4 regions of the Streptomyces sp. NPDC087901 genome follow, and region 2 is predicted to be linked to each of the others. Evidence: riboswitches for the same ligand, from Rfam matches in the RefSeq annotation. Region 2 holds a riboswitch; each other region holds the start of a gene.

Region 1 (5,533 bases), on a different contig from region 2:
CCCGAAGTACTACCGGCTGAAGCGGCATCTGCTCGACATGACGGACACGATGCCGCCGGGCACCCCCGTGCCCCCGGAGCGGACCCTGGCCGCCGAGTTCGACACCTCGCGCACCACCGTGCGCCAGGCCCTCCAGGAACTGGTCGTCGAAGGCCGGCTGGAGCGCATTCAGGGGAAGGGCACCTTCGTCGCCAAGCCGAAGGTCTCGCAGGCCCTGCAGCTGACCTCGTACACCGAGGACATGCGCGCCCAGGGACTGGAACCGACGTCCCAGCTACTGGACATCGGCTACGTCACGGCCGACGACATGCTCGCCGGGCTCCTGGACATCAGCACGGGCGGCCGCGTGCTGCGCATCGAGCGGCTGCGTCTGGCGAGCGGTGAGCCGATGGCGATCGAGACCACCCACCTCTCGGCCAAACGCTTTCCCGCGCTGCGGCGTTCGCTGGTGAAGTACACGTCCCTCTACACGGCCCTGGCCGAGGTGTACGACGTACGGCTGGCCGAGGCCGAGGAGACCATCGAGACCTCCCTGGCCACCCCGCGCGAGGCCGGTCTGCTCGGTACGGACGTGGGCCTGCCGATGCTCATGCTGTCCCGGCACTCGCTGGACGGACAGGGCGAGCCGGTCGAATGGGTGCGCTCGGTCTACCGGGGCGACCGCTACAAGTTCGTGGCCCGCCTGAAGCGGCCGCTGGACTGATCCGTCCGCGTCACCGTTCTCCCGCACAGCCCTCGTGGAACCGTTCCCACGGGGGCTGTTCGCTGCCCTGTGAGCCTCCCGCCCGCCAATTGGCCTGGACCAACACCCCGACGTTTGAGGCCATTCCGACCAACTGTGCGATACCGAAGGACCGTTGTCGGACCGCAATGCGGACAGGGGGTGACGGTGGGCGGAACCCTCGCCTAGATTTCCTGCGCATTACACCAGGTGCTCAGCGAGGGGACGGGGTCGCCGCCATGCCGGAAGAACCAGAAGGAAAACCACCCACAGTCACACCCATGAGGGTGGTCATCGCCCTCTGTCTCATCGCGCCGTTCGTGGCGATGCTCTGGGTGAGTTCGTACGCCAAGGTCGATCCGACCTTCATCGGAATCCCGTTCTTCTACTGGTACCAGATGCTCTGGGTGCTGATCTCCACGGCGCTCACGATGCTCGCGTACAAGCTGTGGCAGCGTGACCAGCGCGCCCGCAAGGGGGGTGCGTCAGCATGAAGGACGGCGTGAACGGCGTCGCACTCGGCGTCTTCATCTTCTTCTTCCTGGCCGTCACGGTCGTCGGCTTCATGGCCGCCCGGTGGCGCAAGGCCGAGAACGAGGCCAGCCTCGACGAATGGGGGCTGGGCGGACGGTCGTTCGGCACCTGGGTCACCTGGTTCCTGCTCGGCGGCGACCTCTACACCGCGTACACCTTCGTCGCCGTTCCTGCGGCGATCTACGCGGCGGGCGCGGCCGGCTTCTTCGCGGTGCCCTACACCATCCTGGTGTACCCGCTGATCTTCACCTTCCTGCCGCGTCTGTGGTCGGTGTCGCACAAGCACGGCTACGTCACCACCTCGGACTTCGTCCGCGGCCGCTTCGGCTCCAAGGGGCTCTCGCTGGCGGTCGCCGTCACCGGCATCCTCGCCACGATGCCGTACATCGCGCTCCAACTCGTCGGCATCCAGGCGGTTCTGGATGTGATGGGCGTCGGCGGTGGCGAGAACACCCACTGGTTCATCAAGGACCTTCCGCTGCTGATCGCGTTCGCGGTACTCGCCGCGTACACGTACTCCTCCGGCCTGCGCGCCCCGGCGCTGATCGCGTTCGTCAAGGACGGCCTGATCTACCTGGTCATCGTCGTGGCGATCATCTACATCCCGATCAAGCTCGGCGGCTTCGACGACATCTTCGCCAAGGCGGGCGAGGCGTTCTCGGCGAAGAACGAGGCGGCCGGCAAACCGGTGGCCGGACTCGCGCCCGGAGCGGCGGGCCAGTGGGGTTACGCCACCCTGGCCCTGGGCTCGGCACTGGCGCTCTTCATGTACCCGCACTCGATCACGGCGACGCTCTCCAGCCGCAGCCGTGAGGTGATCCGCCGCAACACGACGATCCTGCCGCTGTACTCGCTGATGCTCGGCCTGCTCGCGCTGCTCGGCTTCATGGCGATCGCCGCCGGAGTCAAGGTGGACAACGGCCAGCTGGCGATCCCGCAGCTGTTCGAGAACATGTTCCCCGACTGGTTCGCGGGAGTCGCGTTCGCCGCCATCGGCATCGGCGCCCTGGTGCCCGCCGCGATCATGTCCATCGCCGCGGCGAACCTGTTCACCCGCAACATCTACAAGGACTTCCTGAAGCCCGACGCGACACCCGCGCAGGAGACCAAGGTCTCCAAGCTGGTGTCGCTGCTGGTGAAGGTCGGCGCGCTCGCCTTCGTCCTCACGATGGACAAGACGGTCGCGATCAACTTCCAGCTGCTCGGCGGAATCTGGATCCTCCAGACGATGCCGGCCCTGGTCGGCGGGCTGTTCACCCGGTGGTTCCACCGCTGGGCGCTCCTCGCGGGCTGGGCGGTCGGCATGATCTACGGAACGGCCGCCGCGTACGGGGTCGCCAGTCCGACCCAGAAGCACTTCGGCGGGTCCTCCAAGGAGATCCCCGGCCTCGGCGAGATCGGCTACATCGGCCTGACGGCCTTCGTGCTGAACGTCGTGGTGGTCGTCGTCCTCACGTTCGTCCTGAACGCCGTGAAGGCGCCCGCCGGGATCGACGAGACCTCCCCGGGCGACTACACCGCGGACTCGGGCGACCCGGGCGTGAAGACGGAGCTCCCGCCGGCCACCGCCGGCGCGCCGGGCGGCCACTGACCGCCACGCACGTGAACGGGCCGCCGCACGCCTCCTGGGAGGGGTGCGGCGGCCCGTTCACGCGGGCCGCGGAAATCGCTTGCGGCCACGGCCCGCCCGTACGGCAGACTTCCGCCCATGGACATAGCTATCCGGCCGGTCGAGCCCGCCGAGCACACGCTCCTCGGCGAGATCACCGCCGAGGCCTATCTCGGCGACGGGCTCCTGGACTACGGCGCCGACGATCCGTATCTGGTACAGCTGCGCGACGTACCCCGCCGGGCCGCCGAGGCCGAGGTGCTGGTGGCCGCCGACGCGCGGGGCCGCGTCCTGGGCGGGGTCACCTACGCCCGGCCGGGCAACCCGTGGGCCGACATCGCGGCCGCGGACGAGGCCGAGTTCCGGATGCTGGCGGTCTCCCGCGAGGCCCGTGGCGCCGGGGCCGGCGAGGCCCTCGTACGGGCCTGTATCGACCGCGCACGGGGCACCGCGGGGGTCACGGGGCTCGTCCTGTCGACGCAGCCGGCCATGCACGGAGCCCATAGGATCTACGGGCGCCTCGGCTTCGTACGGACGCCCGATAGGGACTGGAATCCCATCGCCGACCTCAAGCTGCTGACGTACCGTCTGGACCTCCGGCCCCTGCCGTAAGGGCGCACCAAGATCTCGTACGACACAACATGTGGGGGCTGCCGCATCCGGCAGCCCCCACATGTATGCTCGTGCTCGCTGTCGCCGCAGGGAAATCCGGTGCGAATCCGGAACTGTCCCGCAACGGTGTGTTCGGTGTGCTTTTGTGCACTCCCTAGTCCGAGGTCCTGCCGACAGCGCATCCGGCTCGACCGATCCGGATGCCCAGACGTCCGGGCCTCGTGGATGGGCCGGTGGACGCCGCACGGAGCGCTGCCCTGCCGGGTCCCGCTCCGCCCGGCTGCCCCCGCTCCCCGAAGGCCCCGAGCCGAGCGAGGGAGAGCACCGCGTGACCATCGCGCCAGCCGATCCGGTTTCAGCGGCCGAGTCCGAAGCAGCCGAGGCCGAAACGGTCCGGTCCGGCGGACCCGCGAAGGACGGGCCGGGAACCGCACTGCTGCGGACCCTGACCGACCTCACCGCCGATCTGCCCGACACCGACCCCGGACGCGTCGCCGCCGCCGCACTGCGCGGCCGCAACGCCCGGTCGGACGAGGCGGAGCTGCGCTCGCTGGCCACCGAGGCCGCCGCGGGCCTGATCTCCGAGGACCCCGCCTACTCCCGGCTCGCCGCCCGTCTCCTCACCCGCACCATCGCGGACGAGGCGGCCGGGCAGGGCGCGACGTCGTTCTCCGCATCGGTCGCCGTCGGGCACCGTGAGGGCCTGATCGCGGACCGCACGGCCGAGTTCGTGACGCTCCACGCGGCCGCCCTGGACGCGCTGGTCGGTCAGTCGCTCACTGCCGGCGCCGACGACCGCTTCGGCTACTTCGGCCTGCGCACCCTGCACAGCCGCTATCTGCTGCGCCACCCGCTCACCCGGCAGGTCATCGAGACGCCGCAGCACTTCATGCTGCGCGTCGCCTCCGGGCTCGCCGAGGACACCTCCGAGCGCGCCCTGGACGAGGTCGCCGCGCTGTACGGCCTGATGAGCCGGCTGGACTACCTGCCCTCCTCCCCCACCCTCTTCAACTCCGGTACCCGGCACCCGCAGATGTCCTCCTGCTATCTGCTGGACTCGCCGCTGGACGAGCTGGACTCGATCTACGACCGCTACCACCAGGTGGCGCGCCTCTCCAAGCACGCGGGCGGCATCGGCCTCTCGTACTCCCGCATCCGTGCCCGCGGTTCGCTGATCCGTGGCACCAACGGGCACTCCAACGGCATCGTCCCGTTCCTGAAGACGCTCGACGCCTCCGTCGCCGCGGTCAACCAGGGTGGCCGGCGCAAGGGTGCCGCCGCCGTCTACCTGGAGACGTGGCACGCGGACATCGAGGAGTTCCTGGAGCTGCGCGACAACACGGGCGAGGACCAGCGGCGTACGCACAACCTCAACCTGGCGCACTGGATCCCCGACGAGTTCATGCGCCGGGTGGACACGGACGGCACCTGGTCGCTGTTCTCCCCGGCCGACGTGCCCGAGCTGGTCGACCTGTGGGGCGACGAGTTCGACGCCGCCTACCGCGCGGCCGAGGCCAAGGGCCTGGCCCGCAAGACCATGCCGGCCCGTGAGCTCTACGGCCGCATGATGCGGACCCTCGCCCAGACCGGCCAGGGCTGGATGACGTTCAAGGACGCCTCCAACCGGACCGCGAACCAGACCGCCGAGCCGGGCCGGGTCGTGCACTCCTCGAACCTGTGCACCGAGATCCTCGAAGTCACAGACGACGGCGAGACGGCCGTCTGCAACCTCGGCTCGGTCAACCTCGGCGCGTTCGTCGCCGACGGCACGATCGACTGGGAGCGCCTGGACGCCACCGTGCGTACGGCCGTGACCTTCCTCGACCGGGTCGTGGACATCAACTTCTACCCGACCGAGCAGGCCGGCCGGTCCAACGCCCGCTGGCGTCCGGTGGGTCTGGGCGCGATGGGCCTCCAGGACGTCTTCTTCCAGCTGCGGCTGCCGTTCGACTCCCCCGAGGCCCGCGCCCTGTCGACGAAGATCTCCGAGCGGATCATGCTCGCGGCGTACGAGGCGTCCTGCGACCTCGCCGAGCGCTCGGGCCCGCTGCCCGCCT
Region 2 (5,533 bases):
CCGGGGCCAGGACTCCGGCCAGGATCCGCAGCAGGGTGGACTTCCCGGAACCGTTCGGACCGATCAGCCCGATGGTGGCGCCGGGCGGCGGGGCGAGCGAGACACCGTCCAGGATGAGCCGGCCGCCCGCCTCCCTGCTGACCCGGTCGGCCCGCAGGCCGCCGGGGGTGGCCGGAGTCATGGGGCCCGCCGGGTGCGGTAGAGGACCAGCACGAAGGCTGGTACCCCGATCAGGGCGGTGACGACTCCCACCGGAACCTCCTGCGGGTCGAGGACGGTCCGGGCGAGGGTGTCGACCCAGACGAGGAAGACGGCCCCGGCGAGCGCGGTGACCGGCAGCAGCCTGCGGTGCCCGGAACCGGTGAGCGCACGGGCCGCGTGCGGCAGCACCAGTCCGACGAACCCGATGGCACCGGCCGAGCTCACGAGTGCGGCGGTCAGCAGCGCGGTCGTGCACAACAGGACGATCCTGGTACGGCCGACGTGGACGCCGAGGGTGGCCGCCGCGTCCTGACCGAAGGCGAAGGCGTCGAGCGTACGGGCGTGGCCGAGGCAGATCAGCAGCGTCACGGCGAGCACGGCGGAGCAGATCCACACATCGCTCCAGCCGACGCCCCCGAGTGAGCCCAGCAGCCAGAACAGCACCCCGCGGGTCTGCTCGGCGTCGGCGGCGGTCATCACGACGAAGGAGGTGAGCGCGGAGAATAGCTGCATGGCCGCGACCCCGGACAGCACGACACGGTCGGTGCTGCCGCCGAGGGTGTGGCTGAGCAGCATGACGAGGGCGAAGGAGCAGAGCGCCCCGATGAACGCCCCGGCCGACAGGGAGACCGCTCCCCCGCCGACGCCGAGAACGACGACGACGACCGCGCCGGTCGAGGCCCCGGAGGAGACTCCGAGGACGAACGGGTCGGCGAGCGGGTTGCGCAGCAGCGACTGCATGACGGTTCCGCAGACCGCGAGCCCCGCGCCGCAGACGGCGGCGAGCAGGGTGCGCGGCATACGCAGGTTCCAGATGATGCCGTCGCGGATGGGGCTGAGCCGCGACTCACCGGCACCGAGGTGGGAGGCGACCGTGGCCCAGACGTCGGCGACGGAGATCCGGGCCGGGCCGATGGTGACGGCGACGGCGACGGACAGGACGAGCAGCAGGAGCCCGCCGGCCCACAGGAGTCCGCCCCGGACACCCCAGAAGCCCCTGAGGCCCCGGACACCCCTGAGGTCAGGCCGGGCGTGCACACTCGCGTCCTCGCGCGGTGCCGCCGCCTGTTCGGTGTCCGTCACCCCGCGAGCCCGAAGGTACGCAGGCCGGCGGCCACGCGCTCCACACCCTCGACGGTCCGGATGGTCGGGTTCATGGCCTGGCCGCTGAGCAGCACGTAACGCTTGTGCCGGACGGCGTCCATGTTCTTCGTGGCGGGGTTGGACTCCAGGAAGGCGATCTTCTTCGCGGCGCTCTCGGCGGTCTGCGACTTGCGCGTCAGGTCGCCGATGACCAGCACGTCCGGGTTGCGGTCGGCGACGGTCTCCCAGTTGATCTGGGGCCATTCCTCGTGGGTGTCGTCGAAGGCGTTCTCCGCGCCGATCTCCCGGGTGATGATTCCGGGTGCTCCGCAGCAGCCGGCCAGGTAGGGGGCCTCGGAGTTGGCGAACCAGTACATCAGGGAGGCGCCGGAGGCGTCGATCCCTCCGGTCGCCTTGCGCACCCGGGCACGCAGCTCCGCAACGAGTTTCTCGCCGCGCTCCGGAACGCCGAACACCTTGGCCAGGTCCCGCACTTCGCCGTAGACGCTGTCCATGGTCAGGGCGCCGGTGCGGACACCGTCACCGTCCTTGCTGTTGTCCTTGGCGGTGCAGTCGGCGGGCGAGACGTAGGTGGGGACACCGAGCTTCTCGAACTGCTCCCGTGGGGCGACACCGCCCTTGGCGAGCGTCGACTCGAAGGATGCGCTGACGAAGTCGGGCTCCTGATCCAGGACCTTCTCCGACGAAGGCCGGTTGTCGGAGATCCTCGGAATGCCTGCGTTGGCCTTCTCCAAGCCCTTCAACACCGGGTCGGTCCAGGTGGCGGTGGCGGCGAGCCGGTCGGCGAGGCCGAGCGAGAGCAGGATCTCGGCCGATCCCTGGTCGACCGGCACGGCACGCTTCGGGGCGGCGTCCACGGTGACGGTCCGTCCGCAGTTCTTCAGGGTCACCGGATAGCCGTCGGCTCCCTGGACCTTGGCGGCGGTACTGTCCTTGCCGCCGCCGCAGGCGGTCAGCAGGATCAGGGCAGCAGTGAGCAGGGCAGCGGTGCGGGCGGGGCCAGCTATGGGCGGCACGAAGTACCTCGGCGTCTCTGGGCCCATGCGCGGGGCCCGGTGTACGGAGTTCCGCGATCCGGTCCCGGACCGCGGGTGCCAGCAGGTCTTCGGACTCGGGTTCACGCGGACGGGACGCCTTCCCGGGAAACCGTGGGTCTCCCAGTGGCTGTGGCCCCGCCCGTCCCCCTCACCGCTGCGCGTCAGTTCCGGATTCGCACCGGATTCCCTGACCCCTACGTGGAGTTCGACTGGCTCTCGGCACGCTACCACGAGCCTCTGCGCAGCTCAGCGGCGGTGCGCCCGGGTACGAGCGGTGGGGCGGACGGGGCGTCGGGGCGGTGCGGCGTGCCGCGCACCGCCCCGACGCCCGACTGCCCGGACGACACCCGAGCGCCCCTACGGCGCCCGAGCGTCCGGACGAGGCCCGGGCGTCCGGACGGCCTCGCTCCGGTCACGCCTTGCGGTGAACCGATTCGCCACCGTGCGTGCGCGCCCTCTCGCCCCACCGTGAGAGCAGCGCTGCGGTCCCCCAGAATCCCAGCAGGACGACGCGGACGCCCAGGCACCGGACCGCTTCCGCCGCCCTGTGCGGCAGCGCTGCGGCTCCCTGCTGCGGTGTGCCCGTCATCGCGCGCCCCCGGCAGGTTCCCGGTCCGCGGCAGTGTGCCAGGAGGCGCCCGGGTCGTCGTACGCGTCCGTGTAACGGGCTCCCGCGATGGGCCAGTCGGCGAGCAGTTCACCGGGCAGCGCGAAGGACTCGGCGAGTTCCGGCAGATGACCGCTCACGACGGCGATGAGCTGCTCGGTGACATCGGTCAGTCCCTCGACCTGACCGGCGGTCAGGTGGCCGGCGGCCAGCAGATCCCCGCTGTTGCGCGCGACCCAGCGCAGCGCGAACAGCCGGGCCAGTTCGCCCAGCCGCTCGCGGGCCTCGCCGCCGGGCAGAGCCGTGAGCGCGTGCTCGTACGCGTGGGCCGCCTGCCGGTACGCATGGGCCTCGACCCCCCGCAGAGCGGTCCCGGATGCCGCGTTCCAGCGCTCCAGCGGGTCGCCGTGCGGTACCCGCGCCATCCGTGCGGCCGCCCGGGCGAACCAGATGCGCTCCACCTGGTCCAGAAGCCGGCCGAGGAAGCGCAGGTCGGTGAGGTCGCCGCCCGGCGGAGCGGCCGCCGGCCCTTCGTCCGGGTCCCGTGCGGCCTCGAAGAGCAGGCCGGCGGCCGCCCTGGAGTGGATGGCCAGGTTGTCGCCCTCGGCGGTGATGGCGCCCTCGACGCCGGTGACGAGTTCGCTCATCCCGTTGTTCTCCAGCAGCCCCTGGGCTCCGCACCTCTCCCGGCATTCGACGATGACGGACCGGGCCTGCCACGTGATCCACCCCTTGGCCACGTCGACCAGCCGCTCGGCCTCCTCCCGGCCCGCCGGCGGTCCTGCCGCCGCCGCCTCCCAGCGGTCGAGGACCCGCCGGTGCAGCAGGCTCATCGCGAAGACGGTGGCCATGGCCTCGGCGAGCGGCCCGTGGTGGCTGCGGTGCGCGATCACCGGGACGGGCGGCGAAGGGCGGCCACCCGAGACGAAACGGTGGCCGCCGTAGCGGACGGCGACGGCCAGCGTGGCGCGTGCGGACCCCACCGCGCTGGCGCTCATGCAGATCCGGCCCGCGGTGACCCGTCCGATCGACGCGAGAAAGCGGCGCCTTCGCCCCTCGGTGTCGCTGCGGAACACCCCGTCCTCGCCGACCCGCCCCTGCACGCCGCCGAGCAGCGCCCCTCGCCCTACGAGGACCTGGTCGAAGGAGGTCAGACAGTGGTCGACGGGACTGCCCATCCGTGCGGGAAGCCGGCGCACCCGCACCCCTGGCAGGGCCCGGGACGCGTCGGTGAGCGGCACCAGCAGCAGGAAGACTCCGTGATCGGCACCCCCGACGATCAGCCGGGCGGCGACGAGCCCCGACTTGGGGCCGCCGGCCGGACTGGTGTTGGGCATGAACTTCTGTGCACCGGCGTGCGGGGTGTGGAGCACGAACCCGTCCCGGGCGGGGTCGTAGGTGGCGGTGGTCTCGACGGCGGCGGCGTCGTTGCCGTGCGCCACCTCCGTACAGAGGAACGTGCCGATCCGTCGCAGCCGGAGGAAGTCCGACAGATCGCGGGTGCTGTCGGCGTCGTGGTCCAGAAGGCTGCCGAGGAAAAGGTTGTAGTGAATGCCCGCAACGGTGGTGAGGGCCGGGTCCACAGGGGCGAGCCATTCGTGCATGGCGGCCAGGGCTCGCGGATCGGAGGCCGGCCTGGCGGCGCTGTCCAGCGCGCTGTTGAGCGTGCGCAGCCGTGCGTGGGCGAGGGCGAGCCTCTCGTCGGGGGTAGGACCGGGAGGCGGCCAGAGGGGCAGGCGGAACGGTTCTGTGGTGACGAGCCGGCGCCAGAAGCCGTGCTCGCGGCGGGCGTCCGGACCGAGGAGCGCTGTGCTGAGCAGGTCGGCGACCGGCCCGGTTCCGGCTCCCGAGGGGCCAGCGTTGTCGAAAATAGTGGTCATAAAAGAACAAACGATCAGGAAACGTCCAGGACACCCCCACAGCCGGGGTCCGAGACAGCTCGCCCCTGCCCGGCGGGGCCCGGAGGACACCGTACCGGCCGCCATCCGTCACCTGTATGCAGCAACCCACCGCGCTGTGCGGGCGGCCAGGACATCCCCTTGGGTCATGGAACGGGACCCCGGTCAGTCGGCCGCACCGGACGAGCACGCCGAACTGGAAGCCCTTCGGGTACGGGTGGCCCAGCTGGAGGCCCGTGCCCCGGCCCGGCACGGGCTGCGGCTCCGTTCGTTCTTCGCGGTCCTGCTGATCCTGGTGGCGGCCGTACTGACACCGCTCAGCATCGTGTCGAGCTGGGCGAGCGACGTCGCCGGGGACACGGACCGCTATGTGGCGATGATGGATCCGCTGGCCTCCGACCCCGACGTGCAGGCGGCGGTGACCGACCGCGTCACCGCCGCCGTCATGACCCACCTGGACATCGACGCGCTGCTGGCGGACGTGGCCCCCGCCGACCGGCCGGTCGTCGACAAGGCCCTCGAGAAGCTCGGCGGCCCGCTGACCACGGGTGTCACGAACTTCGTGCACGGAACCGTCGAGAAGTTCGTGACCAGCGACGCCTTCGAGCGGCTGTGGAGTGACCTCAACCGGCAGGCGCACGTCTCCGTCGTGAAGGCGCTGACGGGTGAGGGCGGCGGCGCGGTGA
Region 3 (5,533 bases), on a different contig from region 2:
TGCTGAACATCCTCTCGGGCGACAACGACCTGCGCTTCACCCTGACCCTGCAAGCGGGCCAGCAGCGCGGCCTGGTCCTGGAGTCGTCCCCCGACGGGCCGCCGCACGAGGTGTCCGTGGCGGAGTTCGAGCAACTCTTCGACGAGACCGTCCAGTTCTGGCGCTCCTGGCTCGGCCAGTCCACCTATGCGGGGCGGTGGCGGGAAGCGGTGGAACGTTCGGCCGTGACACTGAAGCTCATGACGTACGCGCCCACCGGCGCCCTGGTGGCCGCTCCCACGGCGGGACTGCCCGAGCAGCTGGGCGGAGAGCGCAACTGGGACTACCGGTTCACCTGGATCCGTGATGCGTCGTTCTCCGTGTACGCATTGCTGGGCCTGGGTTTCCGGGAGGAGGCAAGGGCGTTCATCAGCTGGCTGCACGACCGCGTGAAGGAAGAGGCCGGCCACGAAGGCGGCACCGGGCCACTGAACATCATGTACCGCGTCGACGGCTCCTCCGACCTCGTCGAGGAGACCTTGGGTCACTGGGAGGGCTATGGGGGCTCCGCCCCGGTCCGTATCGGCAACGGAGCGGCGAGCCAGCTGCAGCTGGACATCTACGGTGAGGCTCTCGACAGCATCTACTTCGCGCACCAGCACGGAATGCACCTGGACACGCGCGGCTGGACCGCACTGCACACCCTTCTCGACTGGCTGGTCGATCACTGGGACCAGCCCGGTGAAGGGCTGTGGGAGACCCGTGGCGGCAGGAAGGACTTCACCTACGGCCGCGTGATGTCCTGGGTCGCTTTCGACCGCGCCGTCCGCATCGCCTACGACGACGGCCGCCCCGCGGCCCGCGGCCGCTGGGTGGACGCGCGTGACACGATCTACCAGCAGGTGCTCAACCGGGGCTGGGACCCGAAGAAGCAGGCCTTCGTCCAGCACTACGGCAACGACGTGCTCGACTCGTCCCTGCTGCGCATGCCGACGGTCGGCTTCATCACTCCGGACGATCCGATGTGGAAGACCACGCTGGACGCGATGGAACACGAGCTGGTGAGCGACAGCCTTGTCTACCGCTACAACCCCGAGGCCTCACCCGACGGCCTGCGCGGCTCGGAGGGAACCTTCTCCCTGTGCACGTTCATGTACGTCGACGCCCTGGCCCGGGCCGGACGCACCGACCAGGCCCGGCTGGTCCTGGAGAAGATGCTCACCTACGCCAACCATCTGGGCCTGTACTCGGAGGAGATCGCCCTCACGGGGCGTCAACTGGGCAACTTCCCGCAGGCGTTCACGCACCTGGCCCTGATCGACGCCGCCATCACCCTGGATGCGAGGCTCAATGCGGCGCGCGGGGACGGAGGAGCGGGGTAGGACTCCCGCGGGGCGGGTGCCGCCTGGCGCGCGGTGCCTGCCGCTCCCGGACGCGGACGTCAGATCCTCGCCTACGGTACGAGCGGCCGGCCGCAGCGCAGGTTCCACCGCCCCGACCTGCCGCTGAGCTCCGTCACCGTCAGGGGGGCCACGTCCAGCCGCCAGAACGCCTGCGGCGGGAGGGCCAGTGCATGGACGACCGCGGCCCGGACCACGCCGGGCTCGGCCACTCCCAGGACCCGGCCGAGGCCGTCCTTGTGCGCGCCGGGCTCGGGCATCTCCCGCACCCGGCCGGCAGTACCTTCGTGCAGGGAGTCGAGCCATGTGCCCACTCGGGCGCAGAGCTCCAGCAGCGACTCGCCCCCGTGCGGAGCAGCCGACGGATCCGCCAGCCAGGCCGCCACCCCATCCGGCTCGCCCGCACTCACCTCCGACAGTCGTGCACCGGCCCAGCGGCCCATCTCCCAGTCCCGCAAGGCGTGTTCGGCGGCCGACCGCAGGCCGAGCGCCTCCGCGGTTCCGGTGCAGCGCCGGGACGGCCCCCGCAGCCACCGGTCCGCGGCCGGCACCGAGGCGGCGGCGGCTCGTGCCTGCGCGAGTCCGGCGTCGTCGAGGGGTGCGTCACCGGCGAACCGGGCCTCGCGCAGTGCGGCGTTCATCCCCGGTGAGATCAACATCACCCGTACCGTCATTCCCGCTCTCAACTCCCTGAACTGGGGCCACGTGGCCAAGCACACCATGGCATCCGGGGACTTCAGGCAGACCCACGGGCACCATGGCGGCGGTCACGCCCAGGCGGTATGGTCGCGACGACACGACGAGGGTGTGACGGAAGTCCGGTGAGAATCCGGCACGGTCGCGCCACTGTGAACCCGTACCTGTACGGGAAGTCAGACCCAGCACCTTCGTCTCAGGTACCACGATCGGGACGCGTGTTCCCTCAGGAGGTTCTGCCATGGCACAGACTGCTGCCCCCGCCACAGTCGCACCCGCCATCACCCCCATCTCGCTCAAGGCCATTGCTCCTTGGGCGGTCTTCCTCGGCATCGTCATGCTGATCCTGCTGTACTTCGTCGGGGCCGAGCAGGGCGCCACCGCGCTCATCTCGGGCGAAGGCGTGCACGAGTGGGTCCACGACGGCCGTCACCTCCTCGGTTTCCCCTGCCACTGATCCATCCGGCTGATCCAGGGGAATCCCTCATGAACTCCATATCTGTCAGAGCTCTGCTGGTCCGCGGCATGCTGGCCGGCCTCGTCGCGGGTGCGTTCGCGCTCGCGGTGGCGTACTTCCTCGGCGAGTCACGCGTTGACGCGGCCATCGCCCTCGAAGAGGCGCACAGCCACAGTCACGACCACGGCGGCGGCGAGGAACTCGTCAGCCGGGGCATGCAGGCCACCGGCGGCCTCGCCACCGGTGTGCTCGTGTTCGGTATCGCCGTCGGCGGCATCGCCGCGCTCGTCTTCTGTTACGCCCTCGGCCGGCTGGGACGGTTCGGCCCCCGGGCGACGGCTGCGCTGATCGCGGGAGCTGCCCTGCTGACCGTGTACATCGTGCCGTTCCTGAAGTACCCGGCGAACCCGCCGGCCGTCGGCAACCCCGACACCATCGGCCGGCGCACCGCGTTGTTCTTCCTGATGGTCGCGCTCAGCATCCTGTTGGCCGTGGCCGCCGTCATCCTCGGCAGGCGGCTCGCTCCGCGTCTGGGCAACTGGAACGCCACCATCGCGGCGGCAGCCGGCTATGTGCTGGTGATCGGGCTCGCCTACGCCTTCCTGCCCTCGTTCAACGAGGTCGGAAAGGACTTCCCGGCCTCCCTCCTCTGGGAGTTCAGGCTGGCCACACTCGCGGTACAGGTCACGCTCTGGACCACCTTCGGGCTGGTCTTCGGCTACCTCACCGAACGGCTGCTGGTGCCGGGGCCTCGCGCGGTCACGGCCGAGGACGGCAAGGCGAACCGCCCGGCCCCCGTCGCAGGCTGAGTCCGGGGGCGGCCACCGGGCCGCACTCCGGGGCCCGAGCGGCGTGACGTGTGCGGCAGGACGTGTACAGCGCGTCGACGGCACGCGCGGAGCCCGCCGGGAGATCCCGGCGGGCTCCGCCGCGTACCGAGGAGTCTCACTCCGGCCCGGCGGGTTCGTCCCAGTCGATGAGGTAGTGCTTCAGCGACGCGTCCTCCTTCACGAGGCGCATGCCCACTGCGGTCATGACGCGCTGGGAGGCGATGTTGTCGAGATCGGTGTCCCCGTGCACGCATGCGACGCCCCGGTCGCGGGTGAACCGCAGCAGTACGCGAAGCGCCTCGGAGGCGTACCCCATGCCGCGCGCCGATTCCACGAGTCCGTACCCGATGGTGACGTGCCTCTTCTCGTCGGGCGCCCCGTGAAAGCCGACTCCGCCGATGACCAGCCCGTCTTCGCGGCGCTGTATCCCGTAATTCGCGAACGGACTGGGGTCGCCGGTGGCCGCGCAGGTCTCGAGGAAGCGTGTGGCCGCCGCCATCTCCCCGGGCCAGGGGTAGCCGGGAGCCCAGCGCGCACCGTCCGCCGGCCGGCCCGCCGCCACCTGCTCGGCATCGGCAACGGTCATCGGGTGGAGGCGCAGGCGTGGGGTGACGAGGTCGGTCATGCCCTGTGGAGTATCACGCGGTGCCGCCGGGCCGCACCCGGATTTCCGGGTGCGGCCCGGTGCGTACGGCGGTCAGGCGCCACCGGCCGGAGTGAAGTCCCCGGACAGCGCGGCCGCCAGCCGCAGCTGCGTGTCCGCCTCGGCCTGTCGGCCCTGACGCTCCAGCGTGCGGCCGAGCATCAGCCGTGCGTACTGCTCGACGGGGTCGCGCTCCAGCACCTCGCGCAGCTCCGTCTCGGCCCGGACGAGCCGCGCAGAGTGGTAGTAGGCCCGGGCCAGCAGCAACCGGGGCGCGACCTGCTCCGGCACCTCCTCGACGAGTCCGCCCAGAATCCGGGCCGCGATCGTGTACTCCTTCGACCCGAAGAAGAACTGCGCACGGTCCCAGCGCTCGGCGGCGGTACCGAACTCGTAGTAGGTGTCGCTCATGTGACCTCCTCGGTCCTGGGTGCCGCCGGGCCGTTCCCGTACGCATCCACACGCCACAACACCCATAGGTGGTTTAACATTCCACTAAATATTCGGCGTGGGCGCTGCCCGCGCGGAGCCGCACGGGAATAGGTTGAGCGCCATGAGCAATCTCGATCGCCAGGCCGCACTCTCCGTCTGTGGAGGGCGGGGCTTCGTCGTCGCCGAACCCGTACGTGAACTCCTCACCCCGCGCCACGTCCAGCTCGGCGAGTCCACCGAGGTCCGCAGACTGCTGCCCAATCTGGGCCGCCGCATGGTGGGGGCCTGGGCCTTCGTCGACCACTACGGCCCCGACGACATCGCCGACGAACCCGGGATGCAGGTGCCGCCGCACCCTCATATGGGACTGCAGACGGTCAGCTGGCTGCACGAGGGTGAGGTCCTGCACCGCGACAGCCTGGGCAGCCTGGAGACGATCCGCCCGCGCGAGCTCGGCCTGATGACCTCCGGCCGCGCAATCAGTCACTCCGAGGAGAGCCCCAGGCCGCACGCCGCAATGCTGCACGGCGCGCAGCTCTGGGTCGCCCTCCCCGATGCCCACCGTCACGTCGAACCCCACTTCCAGCACCACACGGACCTGCCGACCGTCATCGCCCCCGGCCTCACGGCCACGGTCATCCTCGGCACCCTCGACGACACCACCTCGCCCGGTACCGCGTACACCCCGATCGTCGGCGCCGACCTCGCCCTGAGCCGCGGAGCCGAAGCGCGCCTCCCGCTGGATCCCGACTTCGAGTACGCCGTGCTGTCGATGTCCGGCGAGGCAGAGGTCGATGGCGTCCCCGTCCTGCCCGGCTCGATGCTCTACCTCGGCTGCGGCCGCACGGAGCTCCCCCTGCGCGCGGAGTCCGAGGCGGGGCTGATGCTCCTGGGTGGTGAGCCCTTCGAGGAGGAGATCGTCATGTGGTGGAACTTCATCGCCAGATCCCACGACGATATCAGCAGGGCACGCGAGGACTGGGTGAAGGGGGTGAGGTTTGGTGATGTGAACGGGTATGCGGGGGCGCGGCTCTCCGCCCCGGAGCTACCGCCGGGGCCCTTGAAGCCGCGGGGTCGTACTCGCTGAGCAGGGCTT
Region 4 (5,533 bases), on a different contig from region 2:
AGCGTCCACATCGGTGAAGTTGGACATCAGCGGAACGGCGCACACGGCGACGCGCAGGATGTCCTCGCCGTGCGGCGGGGCGACGACCGACTCCCGTACGGTGCCGCGCAGCGACACCCGCAGGCCGTCCTCCTCGTCGATGCCGAGGCCGTGGGCGAACGGCAGCACGCCGTACGTCGGCCGTCCCGTCAGATCGCGCAGCATGTCAAGGCCGGGCTCCAGCAGGGAGACGTCACCGCGGAACTTGTTGACCAGGTAGCCGGCGATCAGCGCCTGGTCCTCGGCCGAGAGCAGTGCCGTCGTACCGAAGAACGAGGCGAAGACCCCTCCGCGGTCGATGTCTCCGACGACCACCACCGGGAAGCGTGCGGCCCGCGCGATGCCCATGTTCACGATGTCCGTGCGCCGCAGATTGATCTCGGCCGGACTGCCCGCCCCCTCGCAGATCACTGCGTCATACGTGCCCCGAAGCTGCTCCAGGCAGTCCACGACGGTGGACAGAAGTTGCTCCTGCCGGCCGCCGTGGTAGCCGCGGGCGCTCATCTCGCCCACCGCGCGCCCCATCAGGACGACCTGGCTGGAGCGGTCGCCGCCGGGCTTGAGCAGGACCGGGTTCATCAGTGCGGTCGGCTCGACCCGGGCGGCCTGGGCCTGCATCGCCTGGGCGCGGCCGATCTCCGCGCCCTCGCGGGTGACGAAGGAGTTGAGCGACATGTTCTGTGCCTTGAACGGTGCCACTTTCACACCCCGGCGCACCAGCCAGCGGCAGATGCCCGCGGTGACGACGCTCTTGCCCGCGTCCGAGGTGGTCCCGGCGACCAGCAGTCCGCCGCTCATGTCGGTCTCCGTCCTGAGAGTCGAGGCCCTGCGGTACGGGTCCCCGGGAGTCGAGTTCCCGCGGTACGGGCCCCCGTGATCCGTCGTGCCGCGAGTCCCGCGCCCAGGCGGGCCGCCACGCTCACGCCGAGGGCCAGCGCGCTCACCCGGCGCGACAGTCGTACGGCACGCTCGATGTCCTCGCTCTCCACCGCCCGGCCGGTGGCCCCGTTGAGTACGGGGCGGTGCTCGACCCGGCCGCCGTAGGCGAGCGTCCCGCCGAGCCGTACGCCGAGTGCGCCCGCGAAAGAGGCCTCCACCGGACCCGCGTTGGGGCTCGGGTGCTTGGCCGCGTCGGCCCGCCAGGCCCGGACCGCTCCCCGTGGCCGCCCCCCGGCGGCCACGGCGAGCAGGGCCGTCAGCCGGGCGCCCGGCCAGCCCGCGAGGTCGTCGAGGCGGGCCGAGGCCCAGCCGTAACGCCGGTAGCGGGGCGATTTGTGGCCGACCATCGCGTCGAGCGTGTTGGCGGCCCGGAACCCGACGAGTCCGGGGACCCCTCCCAGCGCCCCCCACACCAGGGCGCCGACGACGGCGTCCGAGGTGTTCTCCGCGACGGACTCCACGACGGCGCGGGCGATCTGCGGCCCGTCCAGGGACTGCGGGTCGCGGCCGCACAGATGCGGCAGCCGCTCACGGGCCAGGCCGATGTCCCCGGCGGCGAGCGCGCCGCCGATGGCCCGGGCCTCGCGGCCCAGCGACGTACCGCCGACGACGGACCAGGTGGCGGCGGCGGTCAGGGCGACGGACGCGGCGGGGTGGCGGCGCAGCGCACGGGTGGCCAGCGCGGCAGCCCCGGCGGCGCCTCCGGCGCAGACCAGGGTGTGCAGTGCGCCCCAGCCGCGGTGGTCGTGCCACAGACGGCGTTCGACGCCTGCCGCGGCCCGCCCGAAGGCGGCGACCGGGTGTCCCCTGCGGGGGTCACCGAGCAGCAGATCGCCGATCAGACCGGCCGTGGCGCCGTACGCGAAGATGCGATCGGCACGCACGGTTCAGCCGGCCGTTGCGCCTCGAAGGACCTTTGGACAGGCAGTTGCTGGCAGGAGCAGCACAGGACTGGACGCACGGCAGCCGGGCATGGCGGTATGTCCTCACTCAGGGTCCGCGCCCTGGTTCGACGTGACGGCGACGAGAGTCTCCTGGCTTCCGGATCCGCAGTTCCCCCGGTCTTCCAGTCCGCGTGTGGACCGTGACTTCCGTGGTGGGGGGCTGCTCCCCGGTGACAGTGGCGGGACCGCGCCGGATTCGCACCGGCTTCCTCTGCTGTCGCCGTAATGGCTCCGGCAGTCCACCACGCTCCGCGAACGCCCGTCAACTTGCCGTTGACCTGCGACGGCGCAGTGTGCTCAGACGCACATCGGGCCGGACGCACACGTGGTGCGTCCGGCCCGATGCGAAGGAGCGGGGAGTGAGTGGTGGGGCTCAGGCGACGATCAGGTAGATGCCGTAGGCCACCGCCGCGGCGCACAGTCCGAAGCAGACGTACGCGCCGGTGCGGGCCAGCAGGAGAGACCCCCCGGCCGGTCCGCCCTGTGCGGCCGGTTCCGGCTGCTTGGAGAGGCCGACGATGCCGAGGGTGAAGAGGCCCACCAGCGCGATGGTGGCGACGAGGGAGACGCCGAAGACGGTGCCGAGGGCTGCCCAGTCGATGTTCATGTGGATCTGTCCTTACCGGAGGCTCTTGGGGTCCCTGAGGGACAGTCCTTCAGACCGTGGCGGGTCGGGCCGGGTCGGTGACCGGTCCGGCCGGGGCCGGGATGGTGGCCGTGAGGTCGTGGGTCATGGCAGCCGCCGTGGGCGGCGGGCTGACGGCCGCGATTGCGGTGGTGACGACGCCCGCGGGCTCGTCGTCACCGGCCGCTGCGCCCTCGTCCTGGCCGCCGGGTGCGACATCGTCGTGCCCGACGGGCTTGCGGCGCGACAGCATCCAGATCGCACCGGAGCCCGCGATCAGCAGCGCCGCGACGACCACGACACCCCAGGTGCCCTGCTTGGTGAGGAACTCCGCGCCCGCGCCGACCAGACCTGCGGCCGGCAGGGTCAGACCCCAGGCGACGAACATCCGCGTGGCGGTGGACCAGCGGACCACGCCGCCCTTGCGGCCGAGGCCCGCGCCCATGACGGCACCGGAGCACGACTGGGTGGTGGAGAGGGAGAAGCCGAGGTGCGAGGAGGCCAGGATGACGGTGGCCGCACTGGTCTGGGCAGCGAAGCCCTGCGGCGGCTTCAGCTCGGTCAGGCCGCTGCCCATGGTGCGGATGATGCGCCAGCCGCCCAGGTAGGTGCCGAGTGCGATGGCGAGGCCGGCGCACACGATGACCCAGACCGGCGGGTTGGAGCCGGGGGAGAGGACGCCGCCGGTGACCAGGGCGAGCGTGATGATGCCCATGGTCTTCTGCGCGTCGTTGGTGCCGTGCGCGAGAGACACGAGCCCGGCCGAGGCGATCTGGCCGGCGCGGTAACCCTTCGCGGTGGCCTTCTCCTGGGCGCCGCCCGTGACCTTCCCGCCGATGCGGTAGGTCAGCTTGGTGGCCAGCAGCGCGGCCAGACCGGCGACGACCGGTGCGGCGACCGCGGGGAGCAGCACCTTGGTGACGACGGTGCCGCCGTCGACCGACGACCAGCCGGCGGACATCACCGCGGCGCCGATCAGGCCGCCGAACAGTGCGTGGGAGGAGCTGGACGGCAGGCCGACCAGCCAGGTCAGCAGATTCCACAGGATGGCGCCGACGAGCGCCGCGAAGATGACCTCGGTTCTGAGCCCGTCTTCGTTGATGATCCCGCCGGAGATCGTTTTTGCGACCTCCACCGACAGGAACGCGCCTACGAGGTTGAGAACGGCGGACATGGCCACCGCTGTCTTGGGTTTGAGTGCGCCGGTCGAGATGGTCGTGGCCATCGCGTTGGCGGTGTCGTGGAAACCGTTCGTGAAATCGAACACTAGAGCTGTCACGATCACAATCGCGAGCAGCAGCGTGATGTGTTCCATTTACCCAGGCAATCGTTCGACGTCAGTGGCACGTGGACCGTAGGCAATCCGAGTGAACGGAAGATGAACTGAGCGGGGCGTTGCGGTGACTCCAACCGGAGTCCCGCCGCCCTTTTCGCCCGCCGCGCGACGGTGGGATTCCGGCGCAGGCCGGTGTGGGCCCGGAATCCGGCGTTCGGGCGGGCCTTCGGGGGAGGGGCGGCAGCGGGCCGCTCATCCGTTGAAAGGATCTTCGTATGAGCAGCGAGTGGCGGGATTCGATCGAACGGGCCTGGGGTGCTGTCGTCGCCACCGCCCGCAGGACGGCCTCCGAGGGGCTGGTCGTGGGGACCTCGGGCAACGTCTCGGCGCGGGTCGGCGCGACCGTGCTGGTCACCCCGAGCGGAGTGCCGTACGACCGGCTCCGCCCCGAGGATCCGGTCGCCGTCGATCTGGAGGGCAACCAGGTCCTCGGCGACATGGTCCCCACCAGCGAACTCCCGCTCCATCTCGCTGTGTACCGGAACACCGACGCGGCCGCCGTCGTGCACACCCACGCGGTGCACGCCACGGCCGTCTCCACGCTCGTCGCCGAGGTGCCGTCGGTCCACTACGCCGCCGCGATGCTGGGCGGCCCTGTCCGGGTCGCCGCCTACGCCCGCTACGGCACCGACGAACTGGCCGGAAACATGCTCGCCGCCCTGCGCGACCGCACCGGCTGTCTGCTGGGCAACCACGGCACCGTCACCTACGGCGCCACCCTCGACGAGGCGTACGACCGGACCGCCCAGCTCGAATGGCTGTGCCGCCTCTGGCTCGCCGCAAGCTCCGTACCCGGCCGCACTCCTGCCCTGCTCACGCCGGAGCAGCTGAATGACGTCAAGGAAGCGCTGAAGGGGTACGGGCAGCAGCCGGGCAGATAGTCGGGCGTCCGCCGGGCCGGGTCCCGGCGGAGGCCGCGCGAGAACCGTGCGGGGAGGGGGCGGGCCACCGTACGGCCCCCGCCCGCTGGCCGTACGCGGCGCGGACCGGGAAGCTGAAGCCGTGCGCCTGGCTACAGCAACGGCAGCAGCCGTCACCACCATCCTCGGCGTCGGTGCGGCAGCGGTCGCGGCCGGCCGGTACGCCGGCGACGTCGCCCTCAGGGCGCCGTCCGGCCGCCCCCTCCCCGCCGACCGCAGACTGACCGTGCATGCGACCGCGGCCGGGCAGGTCACCCTGACCCGGTCCTTCACCTCGCTCCGGCCCGGCACCTACGGGCTGGTGGGCGACGACGTCCACGCCGTGGTGGGCCCGGTGATCGACCAGGCCCACCAGGCCCCCGACACCGTCGTACGCCGACTGGAACGCGTGAACCGCGGCACCCTGCGCCCCGGCGCCAAGGTCCGCATCACGCCCGAGCTCCACAGCGGTGACCCCTCCACGGCTCTCGGCCTCGAATTCCGCGAGGTGGAGATCCCCGGCGAACTCGGCGGTCTGCCCGCCTGGTTCGTGCCCGGCCCCCGTGACACCTGGGTCATCACCGTGCACGGCATCGGCACCACCCGGGAACACCCGCTGAACGTGACGGGCTTCCTGCACGGGCAGCAGCTGCCGGTGCTCGACCTCGCCTACCGCGGCGACCCCGGAGCGCCCCGCTCACCGGACGGGCTTTCCCACCTCGGCGAGTCCGAGTGGCGGGACCTGGACGCG

The links. Region 2 has a riboswitch for cobalamin ahead of ACIOEW_RS18785 (ABC transporter substrate-binding protein). Riboswitches for the same ligand answer to the same signal wherever they lie in the genome.
Region 1: another riboswitch for cobalamin. It lies ahead of ACIOEW_RS25075 (ribonucleoside-diphosphate reductase subunit alpha); the one in region 2 lies ahead of ACIOEW_RS18785 (ABC transporter substrate-binding protein).
Region 3: another riboswitch for cobalamin. It lies ahead of ACIOEW_RS26590 (CbtB-domain containing protein); the one in region 2 lies ahead of ACIOEW_RS18785 (ABC transporter substrate-binding protein).
Region 4: another riboswitch for cobalamin. It lies ahead of ACIOEW_RS37060 (cobalamin biosynthesis protein); the one in region 2 lies ahead of ACIOEW_RS18785 (ABC transporter substrate-binding protein).

The regions. Positions count from the first base shown of each region.
Region 1 is NZ_JBIUUC010000008.1:271,677-277,209, forward strand. It holds gene ACIOEW_RS25055 (GntR family transcriptional regulator) at 1-703, shown strand, start outside; gene ACIOEW_RS25060 (DUF3311 domain-containing protein) at 961-1,215, shown strand; gene mctP (monocarboxylate uptake permease MctP) at 1,212-2,846, shown strand; gene ACIOEW_RS25070 (GNAT family N-acetyltransferase) at 2,964-3,476, shown strand; cobalamin riboswitch at 3,529-3,666, shown strand; gene ACIOEW_RS25075 (ribonucleoside-diphosphate reductase subunit alpha) at 3,805-5,533, shown strand, end outside.
Region 2 is NZ_JBIUUC010000005.1:353,145-358,677, forward strand. It holds gene ACIOEW_RS18775 (ABC transporter ATP-binding protein) at 1-181, opposite strand, end outside; gene ACIOEW_RS18780 (FecCD family ABC transporter permease) at 178-1,239, opposite strand; gene ACIOEW_RS18785 (ABC transporter substrate-binding protein) at 1,281-2,321, opposite strand; cobalamin riboswitch at 2,384-2,571, opposite strand; gene ACIOEW_RS18790 (hypothetical protein) at 2,755-2,931, opposite strand; gene ACIOEW_RS18795 (acyl-CoA dehydrogenase) at 2,928-4,829, opposite strand; gene ACIOEW_RS18800 (hypothetical protein) at 4,996-5,533, shown strand, end outside.
Region 3 is NZ_JBIUUC010000009.1:214,700-220,232, reverse strand. It holds gene ACIOEW_RS26600 (glycoside hydrolase family 15 protein) at 1-1,361, shown strand, start outside; gene ACIOEW_RS26595 (histidine phosphatase family protein) at 1,433-2,053, opposite strand; adenosylcobalamin (AdoCbl) riboswitch at 2,178-2,271, shown strand; gene ACIOEW_RS26590 (CbtB-domain containing protein) at 2,317-2,532, shown strand; gene ACIOEW_RS26585 (CbtA family protein) at 2,562-3,341, shown strand; gene ACIOEW_RS26580 (GNAT family N-acetyltransferase) at 3,478-3,987, opposite strand; gene ACIOEW_RS26575 (tetratricopeptide repeat protein) at 4,060-4,416, opposite strand; gene ACIOEW_RS26570 (pirin family protein) at 4,559-5,524, shown strand.
Region 4 is NZ_JBIUUC010000019.1:71,202-76,734, forward strand. It holds gene ACIOEW_RS37055 (cobyric acid synthase) at 1-837, opposite strand, end outside; gene ACIOEW_RS37060 (cobalamin biosynthesis protein) at 834-1,862, opposite strand; cobalamin riboswitch at 2,006-2,135, opposite strand; gene ACIOEW_RS37065 (hypothetical protein) at 2,296-2,529, opposite strand; gene ACIOEW_RS37070 (anion permease) at 2,579-3,862, opposite strand; gene ACIOEW_RS37075 (class II aldolase/adducin family protein) at 4,099-4,764, shown strand; gene ACIOEW_RS37080 (hypothetical protein) at 4,886-5,533, shown strand, end outside.